2 linked regions of the Acaryochloris sp. CCMEE 5410 genome follow. Each later gene encodes a partner of the first gene's protein in a complex. Links are inferred from orthologs where the notes say so. Each region holds a gene or a part of one and is shown on either strand. Other genes may lie near its edges.

The links.
Region 2: the proteins of mrdA (region 1) and rodA are in contact, whole or in part, in a crystal structure (PDB 6PL5), measured with the Thermus thermophilus proteins. The link is inferred for Acaryochloris sp. CCMEE 5410 from one-to-one orthologs. Residues at the interface, in WP_223903432.1 of Thermus thermophilus: Arg4, Ile5, His6, Leu8, Ala9, Phe12, Ala15, Leu16, Leu19, Gly20, Arg22, Ala23, Trp24, Leu26, Gln27, Val28, Tyr31, Tyr34, Leu36, Leu43, Thr45, Asp47, Lys156, Gln157, Gly158, Ser160, Val184, Leu201, Glu202; in WP_223903423.1 of Thermus thermophilus: Phe161, Val165, Phe168, Val169, Leu172, Pro198, Tyr199, Glu202, Tyr211, Arg212, Asp213, Gln220, Val221, Gln223, Ser224, Ile226, Ala227, Ile228, Gly229, Ser230, Gly266, Phe267, Val270, Leu274, Tyr277, Gly278, Leu281, Phe285, Leu289, Arg297.

Annotation. Positions count from the first base shown.
Region 1 is NZ_AFEJ02000001.1:4,093,721-4,096,913, forward strand. The notes cover bases 1-2,872. They hold mrdA (penicillin-binding protein 2), read left to right. Parts: upstream 1-487; coding sequence 488-2,257; downstream 2,258-2,872. Other genes in these bases: glmM (phosphoglucosamine mutase), read right to left, coding at 1-211; hflX (GTPase HflX), read left to right, coding at 2,339-2,872. Outside these bases: more of hflX, read left to right, coding at 2,873-3,193. UniProt on the Escherichia coli protein: Catalyzes cross-linking of the peptidoglycan cell wall. Responsible for the determination of the rod shape of the cell. Is probably required for lateral peptidoglycan synthesis and maintenance of the correct diameter during lateral and centripetal growth.
Region 2 is NZ_AFEJ02000002.1:1,318,423-1,321,590, reverse strand. Bases 222-3,068 are described here. They hold rodA (rod shape-determining protein RodA), read right to left. Parts: upstream 2,361-3,068; coding sequence 1,083-2,360; downstream 222-1,082. Other genes in these bases: ON05_RS26905 (Mrp/NBP35 family ATP-binding protein), read right to left, coding at 2,415-3,068; ON05_RS26915 (NAD(P)H dehydrogenase subunit NdhS), read right to left, coding at 812-1,000; ON05_RS26920 (RDD family protein), read left to right, coding at 222-799. Also shown: more of ON05_RS26920, read left to right, coding at 1-221; more of ON05_RS26905, read right to left, coding at 3,069-3,168. UniProt on the Escherichia coli protein: Peptidoglycan polymerase that is essential for cell wall elongation. Also required for the maintenance of the rod cell shape. Functions probably in conjunction with the penicillin-binding protein 2 (mrdA).

The sequences.
Region 1 (3,193 bases):
AATCTTGTCCCAACTCAAGTCCTGCACAAAAGCCTACTTGCAGCGCTAATTGAGGGGTGAGATGTTGACCGACATGGCCTCGAATCCCATCCGTTCCGAATAAGTTCACATCTTTTGCGGCTGCCACAACTTTGCGCGCTAGTTTGGCAGGTTGAACCGTGCGATCGCTTTTGATAACACTTTTCTGCTTAGATTGAGAAGTAACAGACATTGGACAATACACTCCACACCATGGCTGTACGATCCCCAAAGACGGAATACCTTATCTACGGGTGAGTAGATATACACAATGGATCCCTGCTTGGGTGTTCGTAAGCTTAACACTTAGGATAGAAAATAGCATGTTCACGGAAAGAGCTGCTGTACGCTTCTGGGATGTAATGGGCTAGAATATCGCGGTAGCCTTAGCTAGAGCTTTTTTTGAAGATTAGGCGCTTCCTACCGATGTCATGCGGATTATGCGAGTGTGCCCTATCCAATAGGATCAATGTCCCTTTCTAATCAATCATTTTCTTTACCACGACGTCAGCGTTCTCAACGCAGTGTCGGATCCGGCCCTCGAAAGTTTGTTTTTGGTGGCTTTATCAGCCTTTTATTGTTTGGAGCGATTGTTCCGCGCCTCAGTTTTTTGCAGATTACTGAAGGGGCACTGAATCTTCAGAGAGCCGAAGAGAATCGAGTTCGTTTAATTCCAAAACGGCCTGAACGGGGCAAAATCCTAGATCGTAAAGGCCGGATTCTGGCGAACAGCACCTATACCTATTCCGTTTTTGTTTGGCCCATTGCTCAAAAAGACGAAAAGTGGTCCCAAACGGTGGATGTCCTGTCTTCGATTCTTAAAATTCCTGAAGCAGAAATTCAGGAAAGAGTAGAGGTTGAAGGACATAACTCAACCTCTCTAGTCCGTGTGGCTCAAGGGTTGACCTTTCCCCAAGTGGTGGCGCTGTCGGAACGGATGAGCGACATTGTAGGTGTCGAAATTGATAAGGAGGCTATTCGCTATTACCCCCATGGTGAACTCGCTTCTCAAGTGATTGGCTATATCGGCGAAATTAGTGAAGAAGAGTTAGCCCGTAAACAAGACAAACCCTATCGCCTAGGAGATGTGGTTGGCCAATTAGGGATTGAAGCCTCCTATGAACAAAAGTTACGGGGCACGTGGGGAGGGAACCAAATTGAGGTGGATGGTGCAGGCCGGATTGTGCAAATCTTGGGCCAAAAATTGCCCATCGCTGGCGAGGATGTCAAACTCACCCTCGATTTAGAGGTGCAAAAGGCAGCCGAAAAGGCGTTAGGCAAACGGCAAGGGGCGGTGGTTGCCATCAATCCTAAGAACGGCGCTATTATTGCCATGGCCAGCTATCCAGGATTTAACCCCAACTGGTTTGCCAAGCGCGTCACAGAAAAGCAATGGCAAGAGTTACAGAATCGCAAATTCCCCTTTGTTAATCGGGCCATGCAGGCTTTTCCACCGGCGAGTACTTTCAAGATCGCCACTGCGATCGCAGGAATTGAATCCGGCAAATATTCTCCCAACGCCCTGGTAGCCACCTCAGCATCAGTGCATGGTGTGGGGGATTGGAATGGGGCAGGCTTTGGCGTGATTGGTTTTCAAACGGCCTTGCAGTGGAGTAGCAATACCTTTTTTGGCCGTGTGGGCGTGGGGACCAGTCCCAAAATTCTAATTGAGTGGGCTAAGCGTTTAGGGGTTGGGGAGAGAACGGGCATTGATATCCCCGGAGAATCTTCTGGGTTTATTCCTGATCCAGCTTGGAAAAAAGAGGTGTTTAAAGACGCCTGGTATCCTGCTGACACCGTTATGGTTTCTATCGGGCAGGGGGCAGTACAACTCAGTCCCCTCCAAGTCTCCCTCATTTTTGCTGCCATTGCCAATGGGGGGTATAAAGTCACCCCTCACCTATTCCAGTCCGATCAGCCCGATGACCAAGGGCGGACCTCCCTGAATTTAAAACCCAAGACCTTAAATACGATTCGTTCGGGTTTACGAGCGGTGGTCACCAGCGGTACAGGTCAGGCGTTAAATGTGCCTAGTATTCCCCCGGCAGCGGGCAAAAGCGGGACGGCTGAAGACCCCCCTCGTTCATCCCATACTTGGTTTGGGGCCTATGCTCCCTTTAATAACCCGGAAATTGTAGTGGTGGCCTTTGGTGAAAATACGGGCGGGGGTGGGGGATCTACGGCAGGCCCCATTGCCTTAAAAGTCTTGGAAGCCTACTTTAAGGCTCAGAAGAAATAGCCCTCATTAAGGATCGTTGACGACCATTGCCAGTTTTTTTTGGGTAACTCTACAATTGAGGGGCAATGATGTCGTCTTGCTTTGGCAAGGCAGGTAAGACTTATCGAAACGATTTACGGTAATCTCAAAGGCTTAAAGTCTAATCAAATCAAGCAGCTGCGGCGACTCTACCATCAGCGACTTCCGAGTGATCGCATCACGACTTCTGACTTTGCCCAACGATTAGCTGCCATCAGTACGGATATTCATCAGCCCATCAGCACCTATCTCAACCGTCGTGGCCAGGTGATTCGGGTGGGTGTGGGGTCTCCCCGGCAAACCCAAATTCCGCCTTTAGAACTGCCCCGATATGGTGCAGATCGCTTGAGCGGCATTCGCTGTGTTGCCACCACCCTTAAACAAGAGGTTCCTAAGGAGTCTGCGTTAACGGCGATGGCCTTACAGCGCTTAGATGCGTTGGCAGTGCTCACCATGACGGGCTCTGGTTTTGAGCGGCGCGGTGGTGGAGCCACGGGATATGTACGGTCGACCTACCTGGCTCATCTCGTGCCTGATCCAACCACCCCTTGGACCATTTCTTCCCCGTTGAGTCTCGAACAATTGGCTCAACAGAATTTGATGGATTTGGTGGAAGCCTTAGAGTCTGAATTTGGACGCTCTCTCAATACCCGCTCGTCAGGGACATCTGAAGCTGAGCAGGTGTTAATGGTTGGCGTTATTCCTCAAACCGTCTCCACAGAAGAGATGAAGGCTAATTTGGCTGAGGTGGCGCTCTTAGTGGAGAGTGCAGGTGGAGTCGTGGTAGAGACAATTCACCAAAAGCGCTCTCATCCCCATCCCCAAACGGTTGTGGGAGCCGGTAAAGTCAAGGAAATTGCCCTAAGGGCCCAAACCTTAGGGGTGACGCTCATTGTTTTTAATCTGGATCTTTCTCCG
Region 2 (3,168 bases), on another replicon or contig:
GGTTATTTTGCAAACGCCAGAAAGTATCGAACTCGATTTAGCACTCGGTGGCATTGGGAGTCGAGCCCTTGCCTGGGCCATTGATCAGCTACTGCTGTGGGTTGGTATCATGCTGTTTTGGTATTTTGGTTCGATTCTTTATCTCACTATCCTCGTTCCCATTCTGAATAATGCGAGTGTGGCCTTCGAACAAGGTGAACTCGATCAGTGGATCGAAGCAATTGCCACATTTTTGACATTTGCCTTATCCACCTGCTATTTCATCGCCTTTGAAACCCTGTGGCGAGGTCAAACGCCAGGTAAAAGAATCGCTAAAATCCGAGTGGTTCGAGATACAGGACGGCCGGTGGGGCTTAGGGAAAGCAGTATTCGCAGTTTGCTCAGCAGTATTGATGTGTTTTTCTTCTTTATCGGGGTCATCCGGATTGCGGTCACCTCATCAGAAAAACGTTTAGGTGATTTGGTGGCTGGCACATTAGTCGTTCAGGATCAGCGGCAGGGGGCTGATGAGACTCAACAACCTTTTGATGTGTCGCCCGGCATATCTCAGCTGGCTGCAGAGTTGGTGGCAAATCCTCAGCTCAAAGCCATAACGCCAGATCAATTTCTGACGTTGCGAGATTTTCTGGGATATCGATCGCAGCTTGCATCACGGATGCGATCGCAAATCACCACCAAACTCGCCGACCAAATTCGGAACCTTCTGGGGCAAAACAACCAGCCCCTCGCATTAGGCTTAGATGATCTGGAATTAGTCGAAGCAACCTACTTGGCCTGTCAACAAGCCAACCAGTCCTAGGCCTTGCTAGCCTTACTTCTTGCCCTTGCCTCGTTTGACAATTTCTAACTCGGGCAGGCGAAACGTGACAATCTTGGTCCAGTTGCCTCCATCAAAAATAACGGCGGCCTGACCGTCTGCAACCCGTTGGACCTGGCCTTCAAATCCAAAATAGGTATCACCCGTATTCACAACGCGAACTGATGAACCGGGCAAAATCATGGCGCTCATTCGTTTTAGACCTTAACTGCATCACAATAGCTTTTTTATCATAGTGGACTAATTCCCCTTCGCGGGGGAGCTGCTAAAATCTGCGTTTTTTGCGATGGTTGGCCACGGATTCCACCAATCCTATGGCAATAAAGTTTGTCAGTAGGGCTGAACGACCATAACTGAGCCAAGGTAGAGGAATTCCCGTTACAGGAGCCAGGCCGATGGTCATACTAATGTTCACAAAGACTTGAAAAATAACCATCGACAGGACGCCAATGGCGATTAAAGAGCCGAAATCGTCTTCCGCATTCAAAGCCACAAAAATCAGGCGCATGCATAACAGCCAAATGGCGGCAATCAAAAGCAAACTGCCGACAAAGCCAAATTGCTCACCCGCGGCAGAAAAAATAAAATCTGTATGTTGTTCTGGGATAAAGCTCAAGCCGGTTTGAGTGCCTTGATCTAGCCCTCGTCCCCATAGCTGTCCAGAACCAATGGCAATCCGAGACTGAATGAGGTGATAGCCGCCGCCCAAAGGATCTTGCTCAGGGTCGAGAAACAGAATAATCCGCGCTTTTTGATAATCCTGGAGAAATTCCCAAGCGACTCTACCCAATGCACCAGAGCCTAAATTAATCAACAGAGCGCCAAGTCCTCCGATCATTCGAACAGGGATGCTAAGCCAACCGATAAACGCAATTGTGACTAACCAAATCGCCCAAATAATCCATAGCCAATGGGAGGTGGGAGGGATATTAAATAAAATCCCAGAAATTAAAGGAGAAAAAAGCAGCACAATCCATCCCAAATTGGCATTGGCCCAATACATCATGCCTAGGGTAATGGCCGCAAACACTAGAGATGTTCCTAGATCGGGCTGCACCAGCACTAACGCCCAGGGCACAAAAGTAATGGCTAGAATCTGGAGGACTGACGATAACTTGGTGGCGGGCCGATGGTGGAGTAGGGCCGCCAGGGAAATAATGACGCCCACTTTGGCAAATTCAGATGGCTGCACATTAAAACCGGCAACGGAGATCCACCGCTGAGCCCCCAGTTCACTGGTTCCGATGGCGATAACGGCGATCAACGATAAATTCGTCGCCGCATATATCAGCCAATGCAAACTCAACAGAATTTGATAGGGCCAAGTGGCAATGGTCATGGCAATCGCCACCCCAATCGCTCCAATCGTCCAATGCTGGAGCCAATCTGTCCAGCCTTGGGTGGCTTGGGTACTCCGAATTAAAATACCGCCAAAAACGGTTAACCCAATCGCTAACAGTAGCAACCAACGGTCGATATTATCCCAAGGCTGAATCCAGGTTCGCCATGGAAACCATTTGCGCAGAGTTTTATTGATCAGCATGGAAAATTCGGATCTTAAAGGCTGTATGAAAAGTAGTGGTCTTAGACTAACAACTTAGGTCAAAGCCGCAACCGAAACCTTTGCCGCAACCTCCGTCGCAATTTTTTGGAATGCTTGGGCAGACGCAGATGAGCCACTGAGGACAATCGGTGTTCCTTGATCCCCGCCTTCTCGGACCGGAATTTCTAGGGGCACACAGCCAATTAAAGGAACGCCTAATTCCTTCGCGATCTTTTCCCCGCCCCCAGAACCGAAAATATCGTATTGGGTTTCAGGCCGATCGGGCGGGATAAAGTAACTCATGTTTTCCACAACTCCCAATACAGGCACACCCAACTGTTGAAACATTCTCAGTCCCTTGCGGGCATCTAAGAGTGCAACAGTTTGGGGCGTACTGACAATTACCACCCCTGCCATCGGTACTGCCTGGGCTAAGGTGAGTTGGGCGTCCCCGGTGCCGGGGGGCAAATCAATAATCAGATAGTCTAAGGTCCCCCAATCTACTTGATAGAGAAATTGGCGAATAATCCCGTTCAACATGGGTCCTCGCCAAATGACGGGCTGATCTTTGTCGATCAAAAATCCCATGGAGACCAGCTTGATACCTTGTGCGATCGCAGGTTCCATCACATCCCCTTGCGCCTCTTTGCGGACCTCAACCACGGCATCTTCTAAGCCCAACATGGTGGGTACATTGGGGCCATAAATATCGGCATCAATCATGCCTACACTTGCACCGGACTGGGCTAAAGCGGCGGCAATATTGACGGCGACCGTGCTTTTACCCACCCCACCTTTACCGCTGGAA